4 regions of the Pectobacterium cacticida genome follow, and region 3 is predicted to be linked to each of the others. Evidence: predicted binding sites of a transcription regulator. Region 3 holds the regulator's gene; each other region holds the start of a gene.
What was found. Region 3 encodes PurR, which represses purine synthesis genes. Its sites were predicted from a motif close to CANGCAAACGTTTGCNTG; they were not measured.
Positions count from the first base shown of each region.

Region 1: the regulator PurR is predicted to act here: its motif matches at 6,051-6,068, upstream of glyA (serine hydroxymethyltransferase).
Region 2: the regulator PurR is predicted to act here: its motif matches at 2,577-2,594, upstream of purM (phosphoribosylformylglycinamidine cyclo-ligase).
Region 4: the regulator PurR is predicted to act here: its motif matches at 5,092-5,109, upstream of purH (bifunctional phosphoribosylaminoimidazolecarboxamide formyltransferase/IMP cyclohydrolase).

Region 1 is NZ_CP133656.1:2,835,546-2,843,619, forward strand. It holds gene RFN81_RS13090 (ABC transporter substrate-binding protein) at 1-814, shown strand, start outside; gene RFN81_RS13095 (FecCD family ABC transporter permease) at 875-1,903, shown strand; gene RFN81_RS13100 (ABC transporter ATP-binding protein) at 1,900-2,700, shown strand; gene RFN81_RS13105 (nickel/cobalt transporter) at 2,776-3,861, opposite strand; gene RFN81_RS13110 (DUF1007 family protein) at 3,852-4,511, opposite strand; gene glyA (serine hydroxymethyltransferase) at 4,661-5,914, opposite strand; gene hmpA (NO-inducible flavohemoprotein) at 6,276-7,466, shown strand; gene paeY (pectin acetylesterase PaeY) at 7,838-8,074, shown strand, end outside.
Region 2 is NZ_CP133656.1:1,056,283-1,064,356, reverse strand. It holds gene hda (DnaA inactivator Hda) at 1-121, opposite strand, end outside; gene uraA (uracil permease) at 228-1,517, opposite strand; gene upp (uracil phosphoribosyltransferase) at 1,733-2,359, opposite strand; gene purM (phosphoribosylformylglycinamidine cyclo-ligase) at 2,675-3,712, shown strand; gene purN (phosphoribosylglycinamide formyltransferase) at 3,712-4,350, shown strand; gene speG (spermidine N1-acetyltransferase) at 4,489-5,064, shown strand; gene RFN81_RS04940 (hypothetical protein) at 5,105-5,353, opposite strand; gene ybbP (putative ABC transporter permease subunit YbbP) at 5,396-7,825, opposite strand; gene ybbA (putative ABC transporter ATP-binding protein YbbA) at 7,822-8,074, opposite strand, start outside.
Region 3 is NZ_CP133656.1:1,815,822-1,823,895, forward strand. It holds gene cfa (cyclopropane fatty acyl phospholipid synthase) at 1-682, opposite strand, end outside; gene purR (HTH-type transcriptional repressor PurR) at 898-1,923, opposite strand; gene RFN81_RS08530 (YnhF family membrane protein) at 2,293-2,382, shown strand; gene RFN81_RS08535 (C40 family peptidase) at 2,475-3,326, opposite strand; gene RFN81_RS08540 (Grx4 family monothiol glutaredoxin) at 3,655-4,005, shown strand; gene rnt (ribonuclease T) at 4,107-4,778, opposite strand; gene gloA (lactoylglutathione lyase) at 4,927-5,334, opposite strand; gene RFN81_RS08555 (DUF1289 domain-containing protein) at 5,623-5,862, shown strand; gene slyA (transcriptional regulator SlyA) at 6,091-6,528, shown strand; gene RFN81_RS08565 (glycine zipper 2TM domain-containing protein) at 6,662-7,129, opposite strand; gene anmK (anhydro-N-acetylmuramic acid kinase) at 7,464-8,074, shown strand, end outside.
Region 4 is NZ_CP133656.1:3,644,857-3,652,930, reverse strand. It holds gene nfi (deoxyribonuclease V) at 1-153, shown strand, start outside; gene RFN81_RS16615 (YjaG family protein) at 231-821, shown strand; gene hupA (nucleoid-associated protein HU-alpha) at 1,026-1,298, shown strand; gene RFN81_RS16605 (DUF1481 domain-containing protein) at 1,305-1,985, shown strand; gene purD (phosphoribosylamine--glycine ligase) at 2,055-3,341, opposite strand; gene purH (bifunctional phosphoribosylaminoimidazolecarboxamide formyltransferase/IMP cyclohydrolase) at 3,360-4,949, opposite strand; rRNA gene RFN81_RS16590 (16S ribosomal RNA) at 5,554-7,093, shown strand; tRNA gene RFN81_RS16585 (tRNA-Ile) at 7,166-7,242, shown strand; tRNA gene RFN81_RS16580 (tRNA-Ala) at 7,285-7,360, shown strand; rRNA gene RFN81_RS16575 (23S ribosomal RNA) at 7,579-8,074, shown strand, end outside.

The DNA of each region.
Region 1 (8,074 bases), 1.0 Mb from region 3:
GTTCAGCGATAAAGGCAATGTCGACTTAGAAAGCGTATTGTCAAAACAGCCGGACCTGATGATCGCGCAGCTACGCGCCAGGCCAGCATTAAAGGAAAGCGGCGTCATCGACAAACTTAGCGCGCTCAATATTCCCGTATTGTTTGTCGATTATGAAGTGAATCCGGCTAAAGACACGGCTCCCAGCATCGACCTATTGGGAAAAGTGCTAAATCGCGAAGATAACGCCAAAGCGTATACCGATTTTTATCGCGACCATTTTGCTGCTATCCAGCAAAAAACGTCAGCAATCACCCCGAAACCCAAGGTCTTTATTGAGCCAATCGCTGGCAACTCTGACTCCTGCTGCTTCACGCACGGTAAAAACGGCTGGGGCGGGCTGATCGAAGCGATTGGAGCAAAAAATATTGGTTCGGATCTGCTCCCCGGCGCGTCAGGCTTTGTTTCGTTAGAAAAAATTATCAGCATGAAACCCGATGCGTACATCATGACGGGTTCTAAACGTGGTAATAGCCAGGTGTTGCCACTCGGTTATGGCGCTAACATAGCCGATGTGCGTAATCAGGCTCAGACGTTGCTTAATCGTACCGGTATTAGCCAAATTCCCGCTGTTCAGGCTAAACACGTTTATGGCGTTTACCACCATTTCTACAATCATCCTTATAACATTGTCGGGATGGAATATCTGGCGAAAGACATTTATCCCCAGGCATTCGCCAGCCTGAACCCCGACGATACTTATCATCAGATCATTCAAAAATTCACCTCATTGCCTGACCGTGACTTTATTTTTGCCTGGAAACAAGGTGAGTAGTTTTTTATGAGTACATCCACTGAATGGGGTATACGTAACGCGGCCGCTGACACCGACATCATTATGAACAACTATCGCGGCATCCTACGGCGCCGCATAGGTATCATGGCAATATTGCTATTGATGATTATCGGCTCATTGTTATTGGATTTTATGATGGGGCCTTCGGGGCTGACGCCCGATGTGTTATGGCAGACGCTAACTACCCCAGACAGTGTGGATGCAGGAATACGCGTGATCGTCTGGGATATCCGTTTGCCCTACGCGCTGATGGCTATCATTGTCGGGTTGTCGCTGGGTCTGGCTGGCGCAGAGATGCAGACCATCCTAAACAACCCGCTTGCCAGCCCATTTACGCTCGGTGTTTCCGCTGCCGCCGCATTCGGTGCGGCGCTGGCGATCGTCCTCGGCGTTGGTATTCCCGGCATTCCGGCTCAGTGGTTTATCTCAGCAAACGCCTTTATTTTTGCGCTGCTGGCGGTTCTGCTACTCGACGGCATTACCCGTTGGACACAGGTCGCCACCTCTGGCGTGGTTCTTTTTGGCATCGCGCTGGTGTTCACCTTTAATGCGCTGGTTTCTATGCTTCAGTTCATCGCTAATGAAGATACACTGCAAGGTTTGGTGTTCTGGACGATGGGCAGTTTGGCGCGCGCTTCATGGGAAAAATTGGCTATCCTGTTTCTGGTGCTTATCATCGTGATGCCAATCTCGCTGCTGAGTTCGTGGAAATTGACTGCGCTGCGATTGGGAGAAGATCGCGCAATCAGTTTCGGTATCAACGTTCGCCATTTGCGTCTGGCAACGCTGCTGCGTATTAGTATATTGTCCGCCATTTCAGTCGCGTTTGTCGGCCCCATCGGCTTTATCGGTCTGGTGGCGCCGCATATCGCCCGGATGATTTTCGGTGAAGATCATCGCTTCTACCTGCCAGCCAGCGCATTGATCGGGGCATTAGTGCTGTCGATGGCATCCGTCGCCTCGAAGAACCTGATCCCTGGCGTCATCATTCCGGTCGGCATTGTCACATCACTGGTTGGCGTCCCCTTCTTCCTGAGTATCATCCTGCGTCACAGAGGGAATGTATGAATCATCAAGCCTCTTCCGGGTTACGGCTTTCCCACTTTCGCGCCGGTTATCCCAAACGCCAGGTAATTAGCGATCTGTCCGTCCCCTTGTTGCCGTGCGGTAAAATTACCGTGCTGCTCGGCCCCAATGGCTGCGGCAAGTCGACCTTGCTACGCGCCATGGCGGGCCTAAATGCAGCAGAAGGCGAGTTGTGGCTGAATGACACTAATCTGATAGCGCAGTCATTCGCACAGCGGGCAGAAAGCGTCGTATATCTGCCGCAATCTTTACCCGCAGGCATTCATTTACATGTGCTGGAATCGATCATCGTTGCGCAGCGGGCGTCGGGAGGCAGGCACAGTGCTGAAAAACAGGATGAAGTAATAGCACTATTACGTCAGTTGGGTATTGAGCACCTGGCGTTAAGTTATCTTGACCAGCTCTCTGGTGGGCAAAAACAGTTGGTTGGCTTAGCACAATCGCTAATCCGCCAGCCTGCTTTGCTGCTTCTGGATGAACCACTCAGTGCGCTAGACTTAAACTATCAGTTCCACGTCATGGATGTGGTGCGTAAAGAAACGCGCAAACGTAATATGATTACCGTCGTCGTGGTACATGACATCAATATCGCACTTCGTCACGGCGACCATGTTCTCATGCTAAAAGACGGTAATCTGATCGCAAATGGCGCACCGGCAGAAGTCATAAGCCCAGAGAGTTTGGCTACGGTTTACGGCGTGCGCGGTCGCATCGAACGCTGTTCACAGGGTGTGCCACAGGTGATTATTGACGGGCTGGTCAGCGCACCGACGCTTTAGAGATTCCGGGGGCGACCCCTATCAGCTTCGGTGCGTTTTACCAGACAGTGACTGTTTATAATGAGAAAGACTGCATCAGCCGGAGAAGGGCCTAATTCCCCCCATTAGTGCGGGCTGCGCGCTAACATACAGTAACATGCCGGAAACCATCAAAATCACTCCCCCCGAAAAAGCCAAAAGGGAAAACATTGCCCGCTGCCACACCGGCGGCGCACGATGCGTGCTCAGACGCTCTACGGTGCGGCGGCAGAAAAAAACCAGTGCGGCCAGGGCGGAGATCGTCATAGCCGTTCCGGCCGCCATCACCAGTGCGGCAGCCACTCCCCAGGCATAAACCCCGATGACTTTAGCGAAGAGTAGCACCAGAATTGCGCCTGAACAGGGGCGCATTCCCATCGCCAGCACGATCATTAGTCGCGTTCGCCAGTGGTTATCCCCTTCAAGTTCCTCCGCGTTAGGAAGGTGGCGGTGCCCACAACCACAACCGTCATGCTGATGAGAAAAGTGATGTGATGTTAAATGCGGGCGCAAAGGCATACGCCTATCTGCGAGTGCGCTCAGTCGCGCATTCTGCAATGGGACAATGCGCATAATGGTCACCGGGGCAGGTTGCCTTATGAGAGTGACATAGAGTTGTTTCAGCGCCCGCAAAGAGAGTAACGCGCCCAGTCCCGCCACCAACACAAAGCTGCCCTTTTCCATCCAGAAGCTGCTGTGATGTAGCGTTCGACTCGACAACTGCAAGATCCCCAAGACAACACTCACTAGCGCCACAGCCACCATTCCCTGAACCAGTGAGGCAGCCAGTGTTAACTTCAGGCTGCTCTTCAACTTCGATGGATGTGTGGCCAAATAAGTCATGATAACGACCTTACCATGTCCCGGCCCTACCGCGTGGAGCACGCCATAGGCCAGACTGAATAACAGTAGGCTTAATCCTGCCTGATGTGGTTGCCGCTCGACCATTTGCAGCAGATGCGACATTTGCTGGTGCAGTGCTTTCTGCCAAATTGCACTTTGCAGTACGATTTGCGGCCAGTACGCCACAACGTAATACAATGTCGAAACCAGTAACGTCAAAAAAAGCCACAACGGCCATAGGTCGCGCAGTCTACGCAGCGTTGACCGTCGGCGTGGTCGTGCGATGAAGTTTACTGGCATTGTAACGTCACCCGTTGAGCAAACTGTTTTCCTAGCGCGATATCTTCATCCGGCGCCGTATTTTTATCCAATGACAACGCATACGATTGCAGTTCGGCGTTGGGTTTCGGCGTAAAGAGCGTCGTGTTACAACGTGGCGCCAATGCCGACGAAAGTGTTATCGCTTTATCGTTTTGATAAGACATATCGACAAAATAGGTCGGGTCATAAGTAGAAATCAGAAAAGGTTTTCCCGCTATCGGTTGTGGATGCGCCAACGGCAATACGAATGCCAGAACAACTTGATTACCTTTGCGCGAAAGATGGTATTCGGTTGGCACCGGCGCATATTTAACAGGCTGGTCATCACGGTAAATATCGGTGAAATAGTGTTGCCCCAACACATTAGCCATGACTTCTGCCGCCAGCTTTTTCCAGACTTCAGAATCCGGCTTTGCCTTTCCGGCATCGTATAACAAATCGGCGGACGTAATGGGATCCATCGTCCACTGCATGCGTAAACCGGTGATGTGATCGTTGTGACTCTCAATCGTCGTTTGCATATCAATAAAACTGTGTGGGTGAGCGAAAACCGGCTGGCAAAATGTCAGACCTAATAGTAGCCACTTTAGCCGTCCCCCACCCCATTTGAAAACGTTATAATGTAACATTTGTTTTACCACCTTGGGTTACACCACATTCTCTGTTTTACTACCGAATAATCGCGATGCTGGCACCGAGATGCCAGACACAAAAAACGCCAGCGTAAAAGCTGGCGTTTGGATAGGCGTCTGAACGCAATTTCAGTGAAAAAGCCTAATTAAGCGTAAACCGGGAAGCGGGCGCAAAGATCCAGCACTTTCTGTTTTACGCGTTCAATGGTGGCTTCGTCGTTGATGTTGTCTAACACATCACAGATCCACCCGGCCAACTCGCGCACTTCCGCTTCTTTAAAACCGCGGCGGGTTGCGGCGGGCGTACCGATACGAATACCGGACGTGACAAACGGGCTCTTCGGATCGTTGGGCACGCTGTTTTTGTTCACGGTGATGTTGGCACGACCCAACGCGGCATCGGCTTCTTTCCCCGTCAGATTCTTACTCACCAGATCTAACAGGAACAGGTGATTGCTGGTGGCGCCGGAAACCACGTTGAAGCCACGCGCCAGAAAGACCTCCACCATCGCTTTGGCATTTTTTGCCACCTGCTGCTGATAAACTTTGAATTCCGGCTCCATCGCTTCTTTCAGTGCAACCGCTTTGCCTGCAATAACATGCATCAACGGGCCGCCCTGACCGCCAGGGAAAACCGCCGAATTCAGCTTTTTGTAGAGATCTTCATCGCCGCCCTTCGCCAAAATCAGGCCACCGCGCGGGCCAGCCAACGTTTTATGCGTCGTTGTGGTTACGATGTGAGCATGAGGAACTGGGTTTGGATAAACCTCTGCGGCGACCAGACCCGCCACGTGCGCCATATCAACAAACAGGTAGGCGCCGATGCTATCTGCGATTTCACGCATTTTCGCCCAGTCAACCACGCCAGAATAAGCAGAGAAACCGCCAACGATCATCTTTGGCTGGTGTTTGCGCGCCAGTTCAGCCATTTCGTCGTAGTCAATTTTGCCACTTTCGTCGATACCGTAAGGAATGACGTTATACAGTTTGCCCGACAGGTTAACAGGGGAACCGTGCGTCAGGTGACCACCGTGCGCCAGATTCATACCCAGAATGGTGTCTCCCGGTTGCAGCAACGCGGTATACACAGCAAAGTTAGCCTGCGAGCCAGAATGCGGCTGCACATTGGCATAATCAGCGCCGAACAAGGCCTTCGCTCGATCGATCGCCAGTTGCTCAACCACGTCAACATACTCACAGCCGCCGTAGTAACGTTTGCCAGGATAACCTTCGGCATACTTGTTGGTTAACTGAGACCCTTGAGCCTGCATTACGCGTGGGCTGGTGTAATTTTCTGACGCAATCAGCTCAATGTGCTCTTCCTGACGCACCACTTCTTGCTGCATTGCCTGCCACAGGTCGGCATCATAATCGGCAATGTTCATTTCACGCTTTAACATCCGCATCTCCTGACTCAGCTAACATAATATAGACTGGGCATTAATGACCCATATAGAAATCGGGCTACCCTTTAGAGGAATAGTATATAGTGTAAACCGTTTTTCCCTCGCGAAGATAGCTCTTGGCAGAGGTTTTTACGCAAACGATTAGCTCCAGGCAGCACAAGGCTTTAGCAAGAATAGGTTGCCCCACAACAACCGGATTTTTGTTCATTCGTCACTTGTTAATTCTTCATGTCACTTTCCATTACCTCCGACTAAACATCCCTAAGGCCTAAAAGGTTATTTACAGCGACAGGCAAACCCAATAAGATTCATATTAAATACATCTTATAAATCACACCAATAATAAGGAGCCACCATGCTGGATAGCCAAACTATCGCCATCGTCAAATCTACCATCCCCTTGTTAGCGGAGACCGGCCCTAAACTGACCGCGCATTTTTACGATCGCATGTTTACCCATAATCCCGAACTAAAAGATATTTTTAACATGAGCAACCAGCGCAATGGCGATCAGCGGGAAGCGCTGTTCGATGCCATCTGCGCTTATGCGACGAATATAGAAAACCTGCCCGCGCTGCTGCCTGCGGTTGAACGCATCGCCCAGAAGCACGCCAGCTTTAATATTCAAGCCGACCAATATCAGATCGTAGGCCGCCATTTGCTGGCTACGCTGGACGAAATGTTTAGTCCTGGACAGGAGGTGCTGGATGCCTGGGGTAAAGCCTATGGCGTACTGGCCAACGTCTTCACCCAACGCGAGAGCGATATCTACCGTAGCACTGAAGCGAAAGAGGGCGGCTGGCGCGGCGTACGGCCTTTCCGCATAGTAAGTAAGCAACCGCAAAGCACCGTGATTACCAGTTTCACGTTGGAACCTATCGACGGCCAGCCTATTGCTGATTTTCAACCGGGCCAATATTTGGCGGTGTATATCAGACATGATGGGTTCGCCAATCAGGAAATTCGCCAGTACTCGCTGACTCACGCGCCAAACGGAAAATGCTATCGAATTGCGGTCAAACGCGAAGATCTGGGCACGGTTTCCGGCTACTTACATGACATTGCCCGCGAAGGCGATGTCATTTATCTCGCTGCGCCGCACGGTGATTTCTTTCTTGATATTTCAACCGACACGCCGGTTGCCCTAATTTCCGGCGGCGTGGGGCAAACGCCGATGTTGAGCATGTTGCACGCGCTCAAACAGCAGGACCACCAGGCGCAGGTCATCTGGCTGCATGCGGCAGAAAACGGCGCGACGCATGCGTTTGCGGATGAAATTAAACAAACAGGGCTGTCGCTGCCACAGTTCCAGCAGCACATCTGGTATCGAGAACCGCTTCAGGCCGATCGCCCAGGCGAGGATTACCATCATCGCGGACTGATGCAGCTAGACGCGTTAAAAACGGCATTAACGACGCCGGGCATGCACTATTACTTGTGTGGCCCTGTTGTTTTCATGCAATTTGTCGCCCAGCAACTGCTGGCTATGGGGGTCTCTACTGAGCAGTTGCATTACGAATGTTTTGGTCCGCATAAAATTGTCTAACCCTCGCTGATTATGAACCGAACACTTGGGCCGCGCTTTGCGGCCTTTTTACCCTCATATACCACTGTCCATAAAATACTTTGTCGATCACAAATTGCTATCTTGTCCCCGTAATCATCCGCTAAAAAAGACGTAAGTCACAAAAAAAACCGACGCTTTGAAATAACATTTCATTTTTAATAAATACATGTTTCATCAGTGAAATTGGCGTTTAGGCATCGCCCTTGAGCTACATTGCGCGCACAATAAAAGCGTTCACGTTATCGTGAAATGCCGCGACAAGTATGACAAGAAATCGGGGGCCTTTCTTGGATAACACAGGACGCAATAACCCACCGTCTCTCATTAATTAACAAGGGATATGTCTGACCATGGCAAAATGTTTTTCAGGTAGTGTCGCTTTAACATTGATGCTTTTCGCACCTTTAACGCTGGTTTACGCTAAGCATCCCGCTACGACGCCTCAAACGATTGCTCAGGATAAAACGCAACAACTGTCGGGTGCCGTGCTAGATGAAAAAACAGGGTTATCTGGTGCGGTCACCGTACGGGATATCCACTTTCCCGCCACCATCATTATCAGAGATCAGCGTGGCAAGAAGCGGCAG
Region 2 (8,074 bases), 760 kb from region 3:
GCAAAGCATTATTAAGCGCGGCAAGCAGAGACGCATTTTCACCCGCATAGAAACTGGCAAAAGTCTCGTCATCGGGTAAATACAGTGGCAATGAAAGTTGCGCCGGCGTGTTCAGAATCACCTCTAGCAAAACGGGCAGGAAACCGGATTGAGTCTATCACAGAAACCCACCTCTGTTGAGGATGCGCTGCTCGCTACCTCAACAGAGAGCATGGTACGGGTACGAATTACGGACGCGAGCCGTCTTCTTCCGGCGCATCGAGGATCGTTTCCTCTTTGCGGAACAGGCTGATAACCTTAAACACCAGACTCATGCCAATACCCACTACCGTTGCTAGCGCCATGCCTTTCAGTTCCGTAGCGCCCAGATGCACTTTTGCTCCACTCACGCCAATGATCAAAATGACAGAGGTTAAGATCAGATTTTGCGCCTTGTTGTAATCCACTTTGGATTCAATCAACACGCGGATACCCGATGCACCGATCACGCCATACAGCAGCAGTGACACACCGCCCATAACCGGAACCGGTACTGCCTGAATCGCGGCGGCCAGTTTGCCCACACAAGACAATAAAATCGCCAGGACCGCCGCGCCGCCGATTACCCAGGTGCTATACACTTTGGTTATTGCCAGCACACCGATGTTCTCGCCATAAGTCGTATTCGGGGTGGAACCAAAGAAACCAGACAGCATGGTAGAAATGCCGTTAGCGAACATAGAACGGTGCAGACCCGGATCGCGCATCAGATCTTTCTTGACGATATTCGCCGTCACGACCAGATGCCCAACATGCTCGGCAATCACCACCAGCGCCGCCGGCAAAATCGTCAGAATGGCAAACCATTCAAAGCGTGGCGTATAAAACGTCGGCATCGCAAACCAGTGCGCTTCACGAATCGGCGTTAAATCCACCACGCCAAGCGCGAATGACAGCGCATAACCCGCTAGTACACCGATCAATATTGGGATAATCGCCATAAATCCGCGAAACAAGACCGATCCCAGGATGGTAATCGCCAACGTCGCGAGTGAAATCGTCACCGCGGTAGAATCGACGGAGGCGCCATCGGCAGGCAGTAGCCCGGCCATCCCCGCCGCAACACCCGCCAGTTCCAAACCGATCACCGCAACGATCGCCCCCATTGCCGCCGGTGGAAACAGCACATCTAACCAGCCAGTGCCCGCTTTCTTAACGATCAGCGCCACCACGCAGAACAACAGGCCGCACATGATGAATCCGCCCAGCGCAACCTCATACCCTAGCGGCAACAGCAGTAAGACCGGAGAAATAAACGCAAAGCTCGACCCTAAATATGCCGGAATCTTTCCTTTGCAAATGAATAAATAAAGTAATGTGCCCACGCCATTAAACAACAATACGGTTGCCGGATTGATCTTAAATAGGATGGGAACCAGCACGGTAGCGCCAAACATCGCAAACAGATGTTGGAAACTCAACGGGATAGTTTGTAGCAAGGGAGGGCGTTCACTCACTCCGATGGCGCGACGAGTCATCTTTAATATCCTCTGTAGTATGGCTATTTATTTTGCAGGAATACCCGCACGTCTTATCACTGCCGGATTCATCTCACCCATAGGAATGGGGCAAGAGAGTTGTGGCGGTTAATGTCACAAGGACGCCGCCTGTGACGTAACACAGGCGGCAGCGAACCTTAGGAATGGGTCGGCCCACATCCATAAAAAAGCCGACTATCACGTCGGCTTGTCAGCTATTTAGTACCGAATATTTTATCGCCCGCATCACCCAGCCCCGGCATAATATAGCCGTGCTCGTTGAGACCTTTATCAATGGACGCCGTGTAAAGCTCAATATCCGGATGAGCTTTTTCGAGCGCGGCAATCCCTTCTGGAGCGGCGACTAATACCAGTACCTTAATGCTGTGGCAGCCTGCTTTTTTCAGCAGATCGATGGTCGCGATCATGGAACCACCGGTAGCCAGCATCGGATCTACCACCAGCGCCATACGCTCTTCGATATTGGACACCAGCTTCTGGAAGTAAGGCACAGGTTCCAGCGTTTCTTCATTGCGATAGATACCAACCACGCTAATACGCGCACTGGGGACGTTTTCCAGTACGCCTTCCATCATCCCCAGGCCAGCACGCAGAATCGGCACGACGGTGATTTTCTTGCCTTTGATCTGATCAATTTCCACCGGACCGCACCAGCCATCAATGGTAACTTTCTCAATAGCCAAATCGGCCGTGGCTTCGTAAGTTAGCAAACTTCCCACTTCGGAAGCCAGTTCACGAAAACGCTTCGTGCTAATATCGTTCTCACGCATCAAACCCAGTTTATGTTTGACGAGTGGGTGTTTCACCTCGACGATCTTCATTACTCTCTCCCCATCGGCTAGTGGGCGGGCAAAAATGTCAAACGCATTTTAAACACCGCTATGGCGGCCCGCCAGGCGGACATAAAAGCCCGTCGTAAAAAAATCGCCGGATTATACCGCCTTTTATATAGAGCGCCATATGATTAAGTCTGATCCAGATCAACCCCAAAAAGAAATTGTTGTCCTCAACGAAATGCAGTCAGCCGATGACGCATCGCTCGCAAACGATTGCCTACGCTGTTAGAATTGCCGCGCATTATTTTTACTACAGTATGCTTTCTGAACACAATCCGTAACCTTCGTGGGGACTCAGCAGTGACCGACAAAACCTCTCTCAGCTACAAAGACGCAGGCGTGGATATCGATGCGGGTAATGCATTGGTAGACCGTATTAAAGGTGTAGTGAAACAAACTCGTCGCCCGGAAGTTATGGGTGGGTTGGGTGGTTTCGGTGCCTTGTGCGCCTTACCGCAAAAATACCGCGAACCGATCCTGGTTTCCGGCACTGACGGAGTCGGCACTAAACTGCGCCTGGCGATGGATCTGAAACGCCATGACACGATCGGTATCGATCTGGTTGCGATGTGCGTAAACGATCTGGTTGTTCAGGGCGCTGAACCGTTATTTTTCCTCGACTATTACGCGACGGGCAAACTGGATGTCGATACGGCTGCCAGCGTAATCACCGGTATCGCTGAAGGGTGTAAACAATCAGGCTGTGCGCTGGTCGGTGGCGAAACGGCTGAAATGCCAGGAATGTATCACGGCGAAGATTACGATGTTGCCGGTTTCTGCGTCGGTGTTGTAGAAAAGGCAGACATTATCGATGGCAGCAAAGTTCAGAACGGCGATGTTCTGGTCGCGCTTGCATCCAGCGGCCCACACTCAAACGGCTATTCTCTGGTGCGCAAAGTGCTTGAAGTGAGCAACGTTCATCCAGAGCAATTCGAACTAGAAGGCAAGCCGCTGGCCGATCACCTGCTGGCGCCGACCAAAATCTACGTGAAATCCATACTCGCCCTGATTGAGGAAGTGGACGTCCATGCGATTTGTCATCTGACCGGCGGCGGTTTCTGGGAAAATATCCCGCGTGTGCTGCCAGAAGGCATGCAGGCGACTATCGACGAATCCAGTTGGCAATGGCCAGCGGTTTTCAACTGGCTGCAACAGGCTGGTAATATCAGCCGCCACGAAATGTATCGCACGTTTAACTGTGGTGTTGGTATGATTATCGCACTGCCAGCCGAACGGGCAGATGAAGCCGTCGCATTGCTTAATCGCAGCGGTGAGAATGCATGGAAAATCGGCGTCATTACTCAAACCGATGCCGGAGACGCAGTGGTTATTAACTAATGAAAAACATTGTGGTGCTGATTTCAGGTCATGGAAGTAACTTACAGGCGTTAATTGACGCCTGTAAGAACGGACGCGTTAAAGGAAAAATTGCCGCCGTATTCAGCCATAATGCGGAAGCATACGGGTTGGAACGCGCGCGGCATGCCGGGATTCCTACCTGCGTCCTGAATCCTGATGATTTTGCCGATCGCGCCGCGTTTGATACGGCGCTAGCAAACGAAATAGAGAAGTATGAACCAGCGCTGGTGGCTCTGGCGGGCTATATGCGGATTCTCAGTCCAGAATTTGTCGCGCAATTCGCGGGAAGAATGCTTAACGTTCACCCTTCTCTGCTGCCTAAATATCCTGGGCTGCACACGCACCGCAAGGCGCTGGAAAATGGCGATCGTGAACATGGTACATCAATACACTTCGTCACCGATGAACTGGATGGCGGCCCGCTCATTCTGCAAGCAAAAGTGTCCGTTTTGAGCGACGATACCGAGGAGAGCCTGAGCCAGCGCGTTAAATCGCGCGAGCACACGATTTATCCAATGGTCGTCAACTGGTTTCTGAACGGTAGGCTGGTCATGCGTGATAACGAAGCCTGGCTGGATAGCGTGCGCATTCCCCCGCAGGGCTATACGGCTGGATAAGCCAGTTCTGCTCATTTCTCATCATTTCGTCAGGCTCTGCGCTAGAGTCTGACACTCTCCTTGTCTGTAATGGCATTGCCATGTCCGCGGACTCCTGATAATAAAGGTTCATATTTCTCTTCTTTATAAGGATTGACGATGTCGAGTACGAGCAGTTCCGTTCGGCTACGGCCGCTGGAACGAGACGATCTCACTTTTATTCATCAGTTGGATAACAATGCCAGCGTGATGCGTTATTGGTTTGAAGAGCCTTATGAGGCCTTTGTCGAACTTAGCGATCTATACGACAAACATATTCATGATCAGAGCGAGCGACGCTTCATTATTGAACACGAGCAAACCAAAGTCGGCCTCGTTGAACTGGTGGAAATTAACCACATCCACCGTCGCGCAGAATTTCAGATCATTATCGATCCCGCTTATCAAGGCCACGGCTATGCCAGCGCGGCGGCCAAACTGGCGATGGATTACGGCTTCTCGGTATTAAACCTCTACAAGCTGTATCTGATTGTGGACAAGGAAAACAACAAAGCGATCCATATTTACAGCAAGCTAGGCTTTGAAGTGGAAGGCGAACTGATCCACGAGTTTTTCATCAACGGTGAATACCGCAATACAATCCGTATGTGCATTTTCCAGCACCAATATCTGGCGAAACACAAAAGCGTGACGGGTATTGGCGGCGAAGCACCGGGAAGTTCTATCAGCCAGTAAGGTAAAAAGATAGATTTCCTCTGTTATCCGGCATCAAAAATTATGCAGCGGTGAGCTTGACCGCCGAGTGAGCGACAGGACGTCGCGAAAGCCAGTGCCGCGTCGGGAACGCGTCACTGGCGGCTCGGTTAGCGGTCATGAACACCGATGGAACCGCGTAGCGGCATAATTTAGCCAGAAGCCAGGGTTCGCAGGGCTGCGGCGCTTGAGCGCCCTGCGTCGGGCGCTTATAAGGTTTTGCATAAACGTGGCGGCGGTACTGCGCACGAAACTTTCTCTGTGTTTGCATAGCAATTCGTCTCAGAGAAAATTGCGTATTCTTATACGCAATTTAACCCGCGAACTGCCGGAACAAGGCCTTACCACGCAATAGCCGCAGGCCTATCCAGCCGCCGCAGAGCGACAGGAGAAATGCGGCGATTAGCGGGAGCGTTACCCACATCGTAATATTGGGTTCCCAGGCAAAGTTGAACACCTTACGTTGCAATAGCCACAGCGCCGATTCTGCGCCGATCGCCGCTGCCGTTCCCGCGACCAATCCCAGCACGGCAAACTCGCACCATAGTGTGGTGCGCAACAGGCGCAATCCCGCGCCTAGCGTGCGGTAAACCATCAATTCCTGACGCCGCTGACGCATGCCAACCTGAATCTGTGCCAACAACAGTAACACGCCGCAGAACAATACCAGAATGACCATAATTTCCAGCGCCCGACTGACTTGCTGTAACACCTGCCCAACCTGACGCAAAATACTGCCGATATCCAGCACGCTGATTGTCGGGAATTGGCGATTCAACTGCGCGATCAACTTTTCATCGCCATCGTAGCGGAAACTGGTCAGCCAGGACTGCGGCTGGTTATCCAACGCCCCTACCGGGAAAATAAAGAAGAAGTTTGGACGCAGGCTTTCCCAATCCACCTGGCGGAAGCTCGTTACCTTAGCGCTAAAGGGCTGTGTGTCACCAGTAAAGGTCAGCGTATCGCCAATTTTGATCCCCATCTCTTTGGCTTCTTTCTCTTCCATCGAGACTTCGCCGGCTTTCGGCGCCTCGCCTTCCACCAGTATGTTGTGCGGCGGGATCCCATTCATCCAGGTTAAATTCAGCTCCCGGTTTACCGTGTTGCCTCCCGGATCGTCCTCATGGATCACTTCCGTCGCAATCTGCTGATTGATCTTCGTCAACCGCGCGCGAATAATCGGGTAAAAATGTTCCGGCATCACATCATGCCGATCGAGAAATTCCTTCACCTGCGGCACCTGATCCGTCGCGATGTTCAGCAGGAAATAGTTCGGACTGCCCGGCGGTAACTGCTGTTGCCAGCGCTCCAATAAATCACCGCGCATTACCAGTAGCAGCGCTAATAGCATGAAGGACAGCGAAAAAGCGGCGAGTTGGCTGAGCGTGGACCACGGCTGACGCAACAGGCGATTAATGGCCAGACGCAGCGCCAATCGTTTAACCGTCAACCGCCGTAATAGCAGTAGCCCGCCCCAGCCAATAACACCTAACAGGAACGATAGCACCGCCATGCCACCGAGCAGCGACCATAGCAGTACCCCGCCGCCAGACAGCACGGCCAGTAGGCCAACGACAATAATCAGGACAACCGGCAGGTAATAGCGTAGCGGCCACACATTCGCCACCACATCCTGACGCAACACACGCAGCGGTTGTGTCGCCAGCAGCAGTCGATAGGGGCGAAGACCAACCAACAGCGAGATCAGCACCAGCGACCCCAGCGCCCACGCCCACGGCCATAGCCCGGAGGCGGGCAGTACAGCGGGCAGCACCGGCGCCAGCATTTTCATTAACAGCGCCTCAAACCCCAGACCAAGCACGCTACCGCACACCGCCGCCAGACCGAGCACGGAAAGCCATTGGCCAATGATTAAGCGCCTTAACGCCTGTCTTCCCGCACCCAGCGTTTTCAAAATGGCGACGAGATCGTAACGACTACGGCAATAGTGTCCCATCGCCACCGCCACTGCCGCGATAGACAACAGCAACGTCAGCAGCGCCGATAGCAATAGAAACTGCTGCGACCGCTTTAATGATTGACTTAGCGCGCCTTCGGAATCTTCCATGCCATACCAGCGCTGATCGGGCTTAAGTTGTGGCTTGATGAAGTCGCTGAATGCACTAATCTGCTGTTCATTGCCGGAAAACATGTAGCGCCAGGTAATGCGCCCGCCAGGCTGAATCGCCCCGGTTTTTTCGACATCATCCAGGCTCATTAGAATACGCGGCGCGGTATCGAACGGATTGAAGCCGGAATCTGGCTCCTGAATCAGCTCGCCACTGATACGCAGTGACGTATCGCCGACATCAAGCATGTCGCCGACCTTCAGCCCGAGTAACGCGAGCAGGCGCGGCGCCACCAACACCGTCCCCGCTTCTGCATGCAGCCCTTCAGGGCGCGTCTGCAAATTGCCATACAGCGGATAGCGCCGATCGGTAGCTTTGACCCGCGCCAACTGAGGCGTATCGCCCGCGAACGTCATGGTCATAAAAGAAATTTGCCGACTGAGCGTCAGGCCACGTTTCTGCGCTTCTTGAAGCCACTCCTCTGCAACAGGGCGTGCAGCGCGGAGTACACGATCGCCCGCCAGAAAATCCCGGCTCTGCTGACTGAGCCCCTTCTCCATGCGGTCACTGATAGTGCCTAAGGCTAATACGCAAGCCACCGCCAACGTTAACGCCAGCCATACAATTAATAATGAAGGAGAGCGCCATTCGCGCCAAAACCACCGCCAGATCATGCGTCCTCCCGTAACTTGCCATCCACCAAGCGCAGGCGTCGCTCACAGCGGGCTGCCAATTGCTCATCATGGGTCACTAAAATTAACGTGGTGGCATAATCGCGATTGAGGGAGAACAACAAATCAACGATGCGCTCACCGGTTTGACGATCCAGATTCCCAGTCGGCTCATCAGCGAATAAGACGTCAGGACGGCCACTGAATGCGCGTGCCAGCGCCACCCGTTGTTGTTCGCCACCGGAAAGCTGA
Region 3 (8,074 bases):
GCTGATTCAGATCGCGGTAATCCTGTTGCTTAATCGTCACGTCTAAATCCTGGCAGCGCTGTTGTGCCAATAGTTGCTGTTCTTTAGATATGGTAACGCCATAAACCGACACGCCGTAGTGTCGCGCTGCAAAGGCGGCAAGGCCACCCCAGCCGCAGCCGATATCCAGCAACGTCATCCCCGGTTTTAGCTGGAGTTTTTCACATATCATGGCGAGCTTATCTTCCTGGGCCTGTTCTAGCGTTTGCGCCTGCTTCCAATAACCGCAGGAATATTGCATATAAGGGTCCAGCATAAGAGTAAAAAGATCGTTGCCTAAATCGTAATGGACTTTACCAACGACCTGAGCACGTCGACGGGATTGGAAATTCATAACCCGGGAGAGAGCAACCCGCGTGAGGTCGCTCATTCGCATAGGCAATTTGTTGTCCAAGCCTGCACGTAGAGCGCGATGGGAAAACATATCCAGCCTGTCGCATTCCCACCATCCTTCCATGTAACTTTCTCCCAGCCCCAGCGATCCTTCGCGTAAAACCCGTTTAAAGAAATGGGGATTTGTTACTTGTATATCAAAAGGACGTGAGCCGTTGATCGTAATATCTGCTTTGGCCAGTATGTCCTGCACGATGTTAAACCAGGGCGCAGTATCGTTATCCCGCTCTTCTGTATAAGGTAAACTCATCATGTCTCCTCAACATTTCGCCTATAATTCACATAGTAAAGTATCGTCAAACATACGTGGACAGTACTTATCGCAACCGATGGGTCGGCAGTCATTTGAGAAAAGAAATGGAATATTCAATTTAGAACGACTTCAGCCAGCATACAAGAAGTTTGGCTGAAGCGATGAGGGGGGCACGTTGGAGCAAGAGCGATCTTTTGAGCCGCGTAGTGTGACTAACGACGATAGTCGATGTAGGGGCCGTCGGCAACCGAACGGCGTTCAATCAGCGTTGGATGCACTTCGATGACGTGTGCATCTTCTCGCTTACTGGTAATACGATCTAATAACATGGCGAATGCCGATTGCCCAAGGCGCTCCTTGGGTTGATGGATGGTGGTCAATGCCGGAGTAAAGAAACGCGCGTGGCGCACGTTATCATACCCGATCACCGAAATATCTTGTGGCACGTGCAGCCCCAGCTCATCCGCCGCGCAGATAGCGCCCATCGCCATGATATCTCCACCGCAGAATATGGCCGTTGGACGCTGTTTTTGTGCGAGAATTTGGTGCATCGCTTTATATCCGGATTCGGGTTCGAAATCGCCCTGTACAATCCACTCTTCGCGTACAGCAATGTTGGCTTCCTTTAGTGCTTTTAAAAAACCGAGGTGGCGTCCTCTTCCGGTATGACGTTCCTTAACGCCGGGGATGGCGCCAATATCGCGGTGCCCACGTTCAATCAGGTAGCGACCTGCCATATAACCGCCTTCAAAGGCGTTATCAATGATCGTATCGGTGAAACCACTGTGCATCTGCTCCCAATCCATCACAACCATTGGGATGCCGCGGTAATCTTTCAGCATGGCAAGTAGTTCAGGAGGGTATTCAGCGCACATCACTAACAGACCATCAACACGTTTTTGCGCCAACATAGAGAGATAGGCGCGTTGTTTGACGATATTGTTATGTGAATTGCACAATATCAGGGTGTAGCCTTTGGCATAGCAACTGTTTTCAACCGCCTCAATGATTTCGGCGAAGTAGGGCGCTTCATTGGAGGTCGCCAGTAAGCCAATAGATTTAGTGTGATTGACTTTGAGGCTTCGGGCGACGGCGCTGGGTGAATAGTGCAATTCTTTGATCGCCGATCTCACGGCGGCCTTGGTCTCTTCGGCGACGAAACGTGTTTTATTGATCACATGCGATACGGTTGTGGTAGAAACGCCAGCACGTTTTGCCACGTCTTTAATCGTTGCCATCTAAAAATAACTCCTGAACTTACCCGTTACAGACGGAAGTATATTGTTAATCGTTTGCCTACGTTAAATGTTCTTCCCCTAAGCTAAAAACAGGATTTAAGAAGGAGAATACCGAATGTTATATCGAAGGGGTCTGGGTTGACGTTTTTCGACGGATACGCAGCGTGTTCGTAAGCAGCGGATTGTGTCCGATTTATCATTAAAGTGAAAGGATTAATATACTATTAGCGAGCGGTTCATCCGAGATTTTTCGTTAGAATTATGAAAGAATCAGGATCGTCCGTTGGCCTGTCGTATTTACGGCTACATCGCTCCAGCTACACATTAGGGGCGTTTTGCAGATGAAACCCGTTGACTAAAGGAGTAATTATGGATACGAATTTGAAGATGTCTTTGTTGGCAACCGTGGGGTCGTTGGTATTGATCATCACGTTTAGTTTTATTGCGATACTGAATTAATCGAATGATGCACCTTGCCGGGAAGGTATTCAGGCACGTGAAGTATGAGACGTGCCTGAAAGAGGGTGCTTATTTGCGCCTGTATATGTTCGTCAACGTATGGTCTGTGGTGTGACGACGCGACGAGCGCCAACATAGTGTTCCTGCCAATAATCCGCGCTCAGCTTACTGATTCGTATATCCGAACCTGTACGTGGTGATTGAATAAATTTGCCATCCCCCAAATAAACGCCTACGTGGTCGACGGTATTACGGTTATTGATACGGAAAAAGACCAGATCGCCCCGCTCAAGTTCGCTCTTTTTAATGGGGGCGGCATCACGAAGGTGGTACATCTCGTTTGCCGTACGGGGAATTTGAATTTTGACGACATCTTTGTAAGCATAATAAACCAACCCGCTACAATCGAACCCGGTAAAGGGAGAGCTCCCGCCCCAGCGGTATGGTTTGCCTATCTGGCTCATCAACTTATTCATGGCCGTGGCTTTAGCATGCTGATACCGTTTTTTATGCGCCGCGCTGAGCGCCATTCCTTTCCCGGTTACGGGCGAGGGTTTAATCAGCTTTCCTTTATACAACGGCTTTTTCAACTTGGTTTTAGCGCTGTTCTGTGCGACTCGCTGCCTTGTTTTTCCATATCCTGGTTTTTTAAGATTCTTTTTTACGAGCGCTGGGGTACCACTTTGCATCCGCGGTGTTTTTTTAACCGTTGCGTTGCGCATACTACGCGCTGACGTTTTCTTACTGACAGTGGCGGATTCGCTTTTTTTGCTTTTTATTGGCGTTGGAGATTTCGCGTTGATCTTGGTCTGACGGTGTTTCTTATTGGTTTCTTCGACGGGGCTTTTTTTAGATGCAGAATGCGAACTATGTGGTGCCGCCTGAGCGACATTCAGGGACAGATTGCTGAAAAATATGATAAAAAGAGTAATAAACAGACGCATAATGATGATGGCCGCACAAAATCCTTAATCTGCACAATACAACCAGTATTCCTGAAAGTGACGATATAAAAAAGTGGGTATGTCCGCTTTATTCATATAAAAACGTGAAAAAAGGTTAATAGTTGTTTGCCTGATAGATTTTTCAGCACCGTTAGACTGACCATAAAGCATCCCCTATAGGGAATACCCCTATAAAAAATGGCGTTTTTTTGTGGATGCTGGCATCGGTACAATGACAGTGAATGAAGTTGCCGTCATACTTGTTTGACGGCGATTCTGGCTAGCGTTTTTGCGTGTTAGCCATTCTATAGGTTAAGGAAGCAAGAAGATGACGACACCGACAATTGAAAAAATTCAGCGCCAAATTGCTGAGAACCCGATTCTACTGTACATGAAAGGCTCACCCAAATTGCCAAGTTGCGGTTTTTCCGCCCAGACTGTACAAGCTTTGTCAGCCTGCGGAGAGCGCTTCGCTTATGTCGATATTCTACAGAACCCGGATATCCGGGCTGAACTGCCGAAATACGCGAACTGGCCGACATTTCCGCAACTGTGGGTTGACGGCGAACTGATCGGTGGTTGTGATATCGTGGTAGAAATGTTTCAGCACGGTGAGTTGCAGCAACTCATTAAAGAAACTGCGGATAAATATAAAGCACAGCAGGCCGATCAAGAATAGTAGCTTCGCTACGTAAGGTGAAGGTATTAAAGCGGGTTATGGCGTAAGCGCACAACAGGTGTCCACGGACACCTGTTTTTAAATTTGCTTTTCCTATCATTTTAACCTTCGGCTGGCGCGTTTTCCTGCGCATTGTCTTCAACGGAAATGGGCCATCCCCCCAAACGTTTCCAGCGGTTAACCAATTCACAAAATAGTAATGCCGTCTGATTAGTGTCATATAACGCGGAATGTGCCTGACTGGAATCAAAGGCAATGCCGGCAGCAATACAGGCTTTTGCAAGCACGGTTTGGCCTAAAACCAGCCCGCTGAGCGCGGCGGTATCGAATGTGGCGAAGGGATGGAATGGGTTACGTTTCAGGTTACAACGCGCGGCAGCGGCCATGACAAAACTGTGATCGAAGGTAGCATTATGCGCCACAATAATGGCACGGTTGCAACCCTGATCTTTGATACCTTTGCGCACGACTTTGAATATTTCATGCAACGCGTCATATTCACTAACCGCCCCGCGGAGCGGGTTGGTAGGGTCAATACCGTTGAACGCCAGCGCCGCAGGTTCCAGAATGGCGCCTTCGAAGGGTTCGACGTGAAAATGTAACGTTTCATCTGGCTGTAACCAACCCTCATGATCCATCGTTAATGTTACTGCCGCGACTTCCAGTAAGGCATCCGTTTTCGCATTAAATCCGGCAGTCTCTACATCAATCACCACCGGGTAAAATCCACGAAAACGATCGCACAGGGCGTTTAGAACACGTTTATCAGCCATTTGTCTCTTAGTTGTTAGCAAAATGCAACTCGCATTATGGCAAATTTCGGCTAGAGATGCAGTAAGCTCGTTACCATATCCAGCGGGGTAGTTACAGCGAAAGGAGGGAAGAACAGGTGCCAGTGCAGCACCTGTAGTTGGTGAGCTATTAGCGCCCTATGCCGTTTCCAGCATGTGTATTTTCGATTAATTCTATTTTATAGCCATCAGGATCTTCGATGAAGGCGATAATCGTCGTGCCGCCTTTCACCGGACCCGCTTCGCGCGTCACCTTGCCTCCCGCTTGACGGATACGCTCACAGGTCGCGGCAACATCGTCAACGCCCAACGCGATATGGCCAAAGGCGTTACCCAGCTCATAATGCTCGACGCCCCAGTTGTAGGTCAGTTCAATTACCGCCCCTTCGCTTTCTTCGGTATAACCAACAAAAGCCAGCGTGTATTTATATTCCGTATTCTCGCTGGTACGCAATAGACGCATTCCCAGAACTTGGGTATAGAAATCAATAGAGCGTTGTAAATTGCCAACGCGCAGCATAGTGTGGAGTAAGCGCATAGTGTCCTCGTTAAACAGTGTAACAAACAGAAAGTATAGCGTTGAGAGGCTACCGAATCCAAGCGTTAGGATAACGCTAAAAATGAGACACGCAGCTGGCGTTTGTGCTAAAACCCTACTAGCAGGGGGGGAGCGCACATGGGCGTATTGTACTGTATGGTTGGACGGTTTATAAAAAATCGCTAGTTATTACAATGATTACCTAATTATTTTCATTGTGAGCGTTAATTTTGGCTTGCCAGCAGTAAAGAACAAGGCTTCAATAATAGGGTTGTTGAGGGAGGTGTTGTGCCAGAGCAACTTGAACTCTTTGCTGTCTCCAATCCATGCCGTGGTATTTGTCAGCTGGATAAGCGTGGCTATTGTTATGGTTGTTTTCGTAACCGTAACGAGCGTTTTAGCTGGAGCCAAATGAGTGATGCGCAGAAACAGGATGTGCTGCGTTTGTGTCGGCAGAGGATGAAACGGTCACTGCGTTCAGACAAAACCGATCCACCAGTGGAATCCCGTCAGCCATCGTTGTTCTAGATAATTTTGTCTTAGGTAATCGACTTATATGAAATTTTGTTTAAGCAACGCAAGAGCGTGTGATTGAATAAAATCGGCCTAAGATCATTTTCAAAGGGCATTTATTTGATAGAATCCGCTGTTATTAGGTTTCCGTTTTTTATCATAATAATGTCATTTTTATTCTTATAAATCAGAGTTGATTGCAATCCAGGGATGTAACGAAGCGTGCTAACAAAAGGAGATGTGATGGAATTGCCATTAGGATCTGATTTAGCTCGTCTGGTGCGTGTATGGCGCGCACTGGTCGATCATCGATTAAAACCACTTGAATTGACTCAAACACATTGGGTCACGTTACATAATATATACCATTTACCTCCAGGCCAGTCGCAGATTCAATTGGCTAAGGCGATAGGGATTGAGCAGCCTTCATTAGTTCGTACTTTGGATCAGCTTGAGGAAAAGGGGTTAATCACTCGTCACGTGTGTGCGCACGACCGTCGGGTAAAACGTATTATGTTGACGGAATCGGCAGAGCCAATAATTCAGGCAGTCAATGATGTAATTAGTCATACACGTAATGAAGTCTTATTTGGTATTACGCCGGAGCAAGTGGATGAATTAGCGCTGTTGGTCTCGCGTCTTGAGAAAAATATATTGGCATTGCATGAAGAGCAAGCGTAATTATTTTTGAGATCACGCGGGTGGCAATGAAATCCCGGTAAGATATTAGCCTTATCTAATATTGGATATCTGTTCCGGGAGATAATAATTTATTGTGACGATCGCACGGGGAGCGGCGATCGTCACATAATGATTAGCGTGGAGAGACAGTGATGCTGCGGCCATTGCTAGCCATTGCAACGCGTTGGCCTACGCTGAATCGCGTATCGCCCTGTTTCTGCACGACCATAATGGTGCTACCGTCATCACGACGAATTTCCAGCTCCACGCCCTGTGTACGGTTCAATGCACCCGTAGCGCTTTGGCCAGCTACGCCTCCTGCAACCGCACCTGCCGCGGTCGCCAGACTACGACCCGAACCACCGCCAATCGTATTGCCCAGGAATCCCCCCAGCACGGCTCCCCCTAGCGCACCAATAACGTTTGCATCATCCCCGGCCTGAATTTGAACCGGACGCATGGAAACTATTGTGCCGTAGGTTACTGATTGCACCTGTTTCGCTTCTGATGCGCTGTATACGTCACCTGACAGCGTACTGGTATTAGCGCACCCAGCCAACGTGATACCGGCAAGGGTCACCACAAGTAAACGCTTCATCATAATATAAACTCCTCAATAGCGAATATGTCGGGCTGGCTCAGCCTCGGCCGACGCGTTTTACCCATAAATTATGGTCTGGCTAAGTGTAGCATGCCACTCTTATTACTCTTTCTCAGGATACAATAATGCACTTAAATTGCGTATAAACAGAGTGGTAATGCTCATGAAAAAGGGCATTTTTGTAGCAAAAATTATCGATCAGTTGTGTTGAGACAGGTGATCCTTGCAGGAAAAAACGCAAAAAATTTAATAATTCAGTGTGTTAACGTGTTATTTTTATTTTTGGTGTAATGGTCGTGGTTCGTATTTTTATCCCACAGAGTGAAGGCAAATAATGAGATCTGGCAGATATATCGGCGTGATGTCCGGCACCAGTCTTGATGGCGTAGATGTCGTACTCGCCGCGATTGATGAGCATACGGTAGCCCAGCAGGCCAGCTATAGTCACCCCATGCCTCTGAATATCAAAACGGCCATCTTGGCGATGTGCCAGGGGCAGGCAGTAACATTATCGGCGCTGGGGCAGTTAGATACGCGTCTGGGGATTTTATTTGCCGAGGCGGTGCGTGAACTGCTTAAAGGTGCGGGATTGGAGCCTCAGGATATCACGGCTATTGGTTGCCATGGACAAACCGTGTGGCATGAGCCTACTGGGGATGCCCCCTGTACCTTACAGATTGGTGATAATAACCGGGTCGCCGCTTTGACGGGCATTACCACGGTGGGAGATTTCCGCCGCAGGGATTTAGCATATGGCGGGCAAGGTGCGCCGTTAGTGCCATCATTCCATCATGCACTGCTATTGCACCCTGTTGAGCGTCGGATCGTGCTCAACATTGGTGGTATCGCAAATTTGTCGCTGTTAGTGCCGACTGCGCCGGTGCGTGGGTATGACACCGGTCCCGGCAATATGTTAATGGATGCCTGGATTTGGCGATGCCGCGC
Region 4 (8,074 bases), 1.8 Mb from region 3:
CGAGTCAGTCAGGATAGTGCATTGCGCTGGGTACAATCCTGTATGCGCGGCTACCGTTTACCGGAGCCGACTCGTTGGGCAGATGCTGTCGCGTCAAATCGTCCCGCATTTGTGCGTTGGCAACGGCAGAAAGCCGCTAACGTGTTGTCGTAAAACTTTAGGAATTCAGGCATAGGGCGTCACTATGATTTCAGGTACACTGCCGTCCGTCGCCGTTAATGAGCATAAAAATGTTACGTAATCCCATTCATTTACGTCTGGAAAAGCTGACGAGCTGGCAGCATGTCACATTTATGGCATGCCTTTGTGAGCGTATGTATCCCAACTACCACGAGTTCTGTCGTCAAACGGGCTTTGGCGATGCGATGGTCTACCGTCGCATCCTCGATTTGATATGGGAAACACTGGTCGTTAAAGAGGCGAAGGTTAATTTCGATAGCCAGTTGGAAAAGTTGGAAGAAGCGGTTCCTACGGCTGAAGACTACGATATTTATGGCGTCTATCCCGCTATTGATGCCTGTATTGCGTTGGGTGAGCTCATTCATTCTCGTTTAAGTGGTGCTACACTCGAACATGCGATAGCAATTAGCGAAGTGTCTATTCGCACGGTTGCGATGTTGGAAATGACGCAAGCGGGCAAAGAAATGACAGACGATGAGCTCAAGGTTTTGCCTGCAGTTGAAGAAGAATGGGACATCCAATGGGAGATTTTTCGCCTATTGGCGGCTTGTGAAGAACGTGATATTGAGCTGATTAAAGGGCTCCGTTCCGATCTGCGCGAGGCAGGGAGTAGTAACATCGGGATAAATTTGCATCAATAACGTGATAAAACGTGATTTAAGGCCGTAAATGGCCTGTCTAAAGGCTTCACATTCGCACCCCGTCTGGTCTACATTTGGGGAGGCGTAAAAAAAAGTGGCTGTCGGTGCGTGTATGCAGGAGAGTGCTACCATACCCTAAATGGGAAGGGCATATCCCTCGCACTCGATGCTTAGCAAGCGATAAACACACTGTAAGGATAACTTATGAATAAGACTCAACTGATTGATGTAATTGCGGACAAAGCTGATCTGTCAAAAACTCAGGCTAAAGCAGCCTTGGAATCAACGCTGGCGGCAATTACCGAGTCTCTGAAAGAAGGTGATGCAGTACAATTAGTTGGTTTTGGTACGTTTAAGGTCAACCATCGCAATGAGCGCACGGGCCGCAATCCACAAACCGGTAAAGAAATCAAAATTGCTGCTGCCAATGTGCCAGCGTTTGTGTCTGGTAAAGCGTTGAAAGACGCTGTTAAATAAGCAGCCATGCTGGTTAAGCGTTTAGGGGCGTTATCGCCCCTTTTGTTTTTACGACGTTGGTGTGGGGCGGGCGTCGTGCTGGTCGCCGTGGTGGCATGTAGTAACCACACCCCACCGCCCGAATTTTTCGCCAGCGGTTACGTTGCCGATCGCGGTATTGTGCGGTTATGGCGTAAAGATGATGCGCAGAATACGACGTCGCTGACTACCGTGTATAGCCCCTTGCAGGGCAATGCCCTGGTGGTGACTCGCTACACGTTCCAACAGGATAAGCTACGTGAAATACAGCGTAATCAGCTCGGTACACAAAAGGAAGATATGCGTTTGCGCTTTGCTGAAGATGGAACCGTCAGCTTTATGCAGCGGCAACTGGCTGAAAGACGAGAGTCGCTTTCCGATGATGATGTTGCGCTCTATCAGTTCGATGCAAAACGGATGTTGGAATTGAGTGATGTCCTGCGTGCAGGCAAGGTAATACTGAAACAAGGGAAATGGCTGGAAGGGCAAGTTCAGTCTTGTGATGGTAAGGTCGTTCGCCCTGATTTCGACAGAGACTCGCGTGAATGGATTGCACAGCAAAAATCGCATACGGCGCGTCCGCTGAACGTTGCATGGCTAGAAGCACCCGAAGGGATTCAGCTATTGCTGGTGGTGGAAGATGACGTCTGCCAGTGGCAGCCTAAATAGCGATTAAAAAACCCGGATTTCTCCGGGCTTCAGTATTGATCAGATAATCGTTTATCGGAGCATCAGTTATCAGGCTTGCTCGCGCTCAATGGCACGGTAGCCGATGTCTTTGCGACAGAATACTCCTTGCCACTGAATACCTGCGGCTATTTCATAAGCGCGTTGCTGCGCTTCGGCCACGGTATTACCCAATGCGGTGACGCACAGTACGCGGCCGCCGTTGGTAACGACATTAACACCGTTCAGCTTAGTACCCGCATGAAAGACCTTGCCATCTTCGGCATCCTGCAGCGGTAAACCGGAAATCACATCGCCCGTGTTGTAGTCAGCCGGGTAGCCGCCTGCGGCCAAAACCACACCCAGAGACGGACGCTCATCCCAGACGGAATCTTTCTGATCCAGCGTTCCGTCACAGGCTGCCAGACACAGCTCCACCAGATCTGAGCGCAGGCGCAGCATAATTGGCTGTGTTTCAGGATCGCCAAAGCGACAGTTGAATTCGATCACTTTTGGCTGGCCATCGGCAGAAATCATCAGTCCTGCATACAGGAAACCGACGTAGGTATTTCCCTCTGCGGCCATGCCATTTACGGTCGGCCAAATCACCTGATCCATCACGCGCTGATGAATTTCGTCGGTCACGACTGGTGCAGGTGAATACGCGCCCATACCGCCAGTATTTGGGCCGGTATCTTTATCCCCCACACGCTTATGATCTTGGCTGGTTGCCATCGGCAATACATGTTTACCGTCCACCATAACGATGAAACTGGCTTCTTCGCCATCAAGAAACTCTTCCACCACGATACGGTGTCCGGCATCGCCAAATGCATTGCCCGCCAACATATCCTGAATGGCATTTTCTGCTTCTTGTAATGTCATGGCGACAATGACGCCTTTGCCCGCGGCTAATCCGTCCGCCTTGATAACAATAGGAGCCCCTTTACTGCGAACATAGGCTAGCGCGGGTTCAATTTCGGTAAAGTTCTGGTATTCCGCCGTTGGGATGTTATGGCGTGCCAGAAAATCTTTTGTAAAGGCTTTAGAACCTTCTAACTGGGCTGCGCTCTGTGTTGGGCCAAAGATTTTTAGGCCTGCACTCTGAAACGCATCTACAACACCAAGAACTAACGGTGTTTCTGGGCCAACGATGGTTAAATCGATGTGGTTTTCCTGTGCAAAGGCGACTAACGCAGGAATATCGGTTGCGGCGATATCGACGTTGGTCAGCGCCGGTTCAAGTGCGGTGCCCGCGTTGCCTGGAGCAACATAAACGCGCTTAGCCAGCGGCGATTGCGCCGTTTTCCAGGCCAACGCGTGTTCGCGTCCACCACTGCCAATGATTAAAATGTTCATTTCAGTCAAGCTCCAGAATTAATGGCGGAAATGGCGCATACCGGTAAAGATCATCGCAATGCCATGTTCGTTGGCGGCAGCAATAACTTCATCATCACGAATGGACCCCCCCGGTTGGATCACGCAAGTAATGCCAACGGCCGCGGCAGCATCAATGCCATCGCGGAATGGGAAGAAGGCATCAGAAGCCATTGCGGAACCTTTTACTTCCAGCCCTTCATCTTCCGCTTTTATTCCGGCTATTTTCGCAGAGTAAACGCGGCTCATCTGACCGGCGCCTATCCCGATAGTCATGTTGTCGCGGGCATAGACGATCGCGTTGGATTTAACGAATTTAGCCACTTTCCAACAGAAGAGTGCATCGCGTAATTCCTGCTCGTTCGGCTGGCGTTCAGTCACGACGCGCAGTTGAGACGCGTCAACCATACCCAAATCACGATCCTGTACCAGCAAACCGCCGTTGACACGTTTGAAATCCAGGCCAGGAATACGTTGCTGCCAGCTACCACTGGTCAGGACACGTACGTTTTGTTTGGCGGCTGTCACTTTCAATACCGCCTCACTGACGGATGGCGCAATAATCACTTCGACAAACTGGCGGCTGAGGATGGCTTGTGCAGTTTCTTCATCCAATTCTCGGTTGAAAGCGATAATGCCGCCGAATGCAGATGTCGGGTCGGTTTTATAGGCGCGTTCATAGGCATCAAGAATTGAGCCGCCAATGGCGACGCCACAAGGATTCGCGTGTTTAACGATAACGCAGGCGGGTTCGGCGAATTCTTTCACACACTCCAGCGCTGCATCGGTATCGGCGATGTTGTTATAAGACAGCGCCTTTCCTTGTAACTGTGTAGACGTGGCGACAGATGCCTCGTGAATATTCTCTTCTATATAGAAGGCAGCTTGCTGATGGCTGTTCTCGCCGTAGCGCATATCCTGCTTTTTGATGTAGTTCAGGTTCAATGTGCGTGGGAAGTGGCCAGATGGCTTATCGGTATCGCCGTGGTAAGGCGGAACCAGTGCGCCAAAGTAGTTGGCAATCATACTGTCGTACGCGGCAGTATGCTCGAAGGCTTTAATCGCTAAATCGAAACGGGTTTCGTAGGTTAGCGAACCCTCGTTGGCGTCGATTTCATTAATAATAGCGCTGTAGTCGCTGCTCTTGACCACAATAGCCACATCCTTATGGTTCTTAGCCGCGGAGCGAACCATAGTCGGGCCGCCGATATCGATGTTTTCAACGGCATCTTCTAATGTGCAGTTCTCACGCGCGACGGTCTGGGCAAACGGATACAGATTCACAACGACGATATCAATCGGCTTGATGTCGTGCTGCGCCATGATCGCATCATCTTGATCGCGTCGTCCCAGAATGCCGCCGTGTACTTTCGGGTGCAGGGTCTTTACTCGCCCATCCATCATTTCCGGGAAACCGGTATAGTCAGAGACTTCTGTCACCGCTAAGCCAGCATCGGCCAGCAAACGGGCGGTTCCTCCGGTTGAAAGGAGCTCGACGCCACGGTGGGACAGAGCTTGAGCAAATTCGACAATACCTGCTTTGTCAGAAACGCTGAGCAGAGCGCGGCGAATTGGACGGCGTTGTTGCATGATGATGTTATCCCCTGGATTTGGGTAGTCAGTAAAGAACGGTATGTGAATATCGTCTTTGTCAGAGCAATAATTGCGGAATAAAGAGAAATATTCAGTTAGCGTTCGCAAAAACACGACGATTTTGAACGGGGTGAATTGTAGCGAAAACGTTTGCGTGATGCTCGTCAATTTTTGAGTAGAATGCTTTCTGTGGATAAGTTTGTGCAGAAAAAGGTATAAGGCGGGGTTTTGCTGTGGAATGCAGCAAACAGTCATTTTTCTTTAAAATACTTATTGCGGCAGGGCGAGAAGTCCCTATAATGCGCCACCACTGACACGGCAACAGCGACACGCGGTTGTGGTGGAAAGGGAAAAGATTCAACGAAGGCAGTCAGTCATGACTTGACTTCACAGCGGAAACGCATAACATATGCGCCCGCGCCGCAGTACGCTGCGGCACTGCTCTTTAACAATTCAATCAGACAATCTGTGTGGGCACTCACAAGACCGTATCTTAACGATATAAAAAGTCTTGAAGAGTGAACAACAGTAAATTCATTACGAATAAACAGTTTTAATTCTTTGAGCATGGCTGACGAGTTCAGCAAATCAAACAAATCTTAAATTGAAGAGTTTGATCATGGCTCAGATTGAACGCTGGCGGCAGGCCTAACACATGCAAGTCGAGCGGTAACACAGAGAGCTTGCTCTCGGGTGACGAGCGGCGGACGGGTGAGTAATGTCTGGGAAACTGCCTGATGGAGGGGGATAACTACTGGAAACGGTAGCTAATACCGCATAATGTCGCAAGACCAAAGAGGGGGACCTTAGGGCCTCTTGCCATCGGATGTGCCCAGATGGGATTAGCTAGTAGGTGAGGTAAAGGCTCACCTAGGCGACGATCCCTAGCTGGTCTGAGAGGATGACCAGCCACACTGGAACTGAGACACGGTCCAGACTCCTACGGGAGGCAGCAGTGGGGAATATTGCACAATGGGCGCAAGCCTGATGCAGCCATGCCGCGTGTGTGAAGAAGGCCTTCGGGTTGTAAAGCACTTTCAGCGGGGAGGAAGGCGTGAGAGCGAATACCTTTCATGATTGACGTTACCCGCAGAAGAAGCACCGGCTAACTCCGTGCCAGCAGCCGCGGTAATACGGAGGGTGCAAGCGTTAATCGGAATGACTGGGCGTAAAGCGCACGCAGGCGGTTTGTTAAGTTGGATGTGAAATCCCCGGGCTTAACCTGGGAACTGCATTCAAAACTGACAGGCTAGAGTCTTGTAGAGGGGGGTAGAATTCCAGGTGTAGCGGTGAAATGCGTAGAGATCTGGAGGAATACCGGTGGCGAAGGCGGCCCCCTGGACAAAGACTGACGCTCAGGTGCGAAAGCGTGGGGAGCAAACAGGATTAGATACCCTGGTAGTCCACGCTGTAAACGATGTCGACTTGGAGGTTGTGCCCTAGAGGCGTGGCTTCCGGAGCTAACGCGTTAAGTCGACCGCCTGGGGAGTACGGCCGCAAGGTTAAAACTCAAATGAATTGACGGGGGCCCGCACAAGCGGTGGAGCATGTGGTTTAATTCGATGCAACGCGAAGAACCTTACCTACTCTTGACATCCACAGAATTTGGTAGAGATACCTTAGTGCCTTCGGGAACTGTGAGACAGGTGCTGCATGGCTGTCGTCAGCTCGTGTTGTGAAATGTTGGGTTAAGTCCCGCAACGAGCGCAACCCTTATCCTTTGTTGCCAGCGATTAGGTCGGGAACTCAAAGGAGACTGCCGGTGATAAACCGGAGGAAGGTGGGGATGACGTCAAGTCATCATGGCCCTTACGAGTAGGGCTACACACGTGCTACAATGGCGTATACAAAGAGAAGCGAGCCTGCGAGGGTGAGCGGACCTCATAAAGTACGTCGTAGTCCGGATTGGAGTCTGCAACTCGACTCCATGAAGTCGGAATCGCTAGTAATCGTAGATCAGAATGCTACGGTGAATACGTTCCCGGGCCTTGTACACACCGCCCGTCACACCATGGGAGTGGGTTGCAAAAGAAGTAGGTAGCTTAACCTTCGGGGGGGCGCTTACCACTTTGTGATTCATGACTGGGGTGAAGTCGTAACAAGGTAACCGTAGGGGAACCTGCGGTTGGATCACCTCCTTAGCAAGAAGATATGGATTGAGTGAAGTGCTCACACAGATTGTCTGATGAAGATAGCGAGCAGAATACCTTAATAGGCTTGTAGCTCAGGTGGTTAGAGCGCACCCCTGATAAGGGTGAGGTCGGTGGTTCAAGTCCACTCAGGCCTACCAACTCTTCCATGAGTGGTAATTAGGGTGACTGCGAGTAGCGATGGGGCTATAGCTCAGCTGGGAGAGCGCCTGCTTTGCACGCAGGAGGTCTGCGGTTCGATCCCGCATAGCTCCACCATTAAAAAGACTTCAGAGTGTATTGGAAACAGTATGCTGCGAAGTATTTTGCTCTTTAACAATCTGGAACAAGCTGAAAATTGAAACATGACAGCGGAATAATCGTGAATACCTTGGCTATTTATGGGTAAACACGGTGAATTTGTCTGTCAATGAGTCTCTCAAATAATCACAGCGCGATGATGACTTTGGTTTATCAAAGACACCTTCGGGTTGTGAGGTTAAGCGACTAAGCGTACACGGTGGATGCCTAGGCAGTCAGAGGCGATGAAGGGCGTGCTAATCTGCGAAAAGCGTCGGTAAGCTGATATGAAGCGTTATACCCGACGATACCCGAATGGGGAAACCCAGTGTGTTTAGACACACTATCATGACATGAATCCATAGTGTCATGAGGCGAACCGGGGGAACTGAAACATCTCAGTACCCCGAGGAAAAGAAATCAACCGAGATTCCCCCAGTAGCGGCGAGCGAACGGGGAAGAGCCCAGAACCTGAATCAGTGTGTGTATTAGTGGAAGCGTCTGGAAAGTCGCACAGTAAAGGGTGATAGTCCCGTACACAAAAATGCACAGGCTGTGAGTTCGATGAGTAGGGCGGGACACGTGATATCCTGTCTGAAGATGGGGGGACCATCCTCCAAGGCTAAATACTCCTGACTGACCGATAGTGAACCAGTACCGTGAGGGAAAGGCGAAAAGAACCCCGGCGAGGGG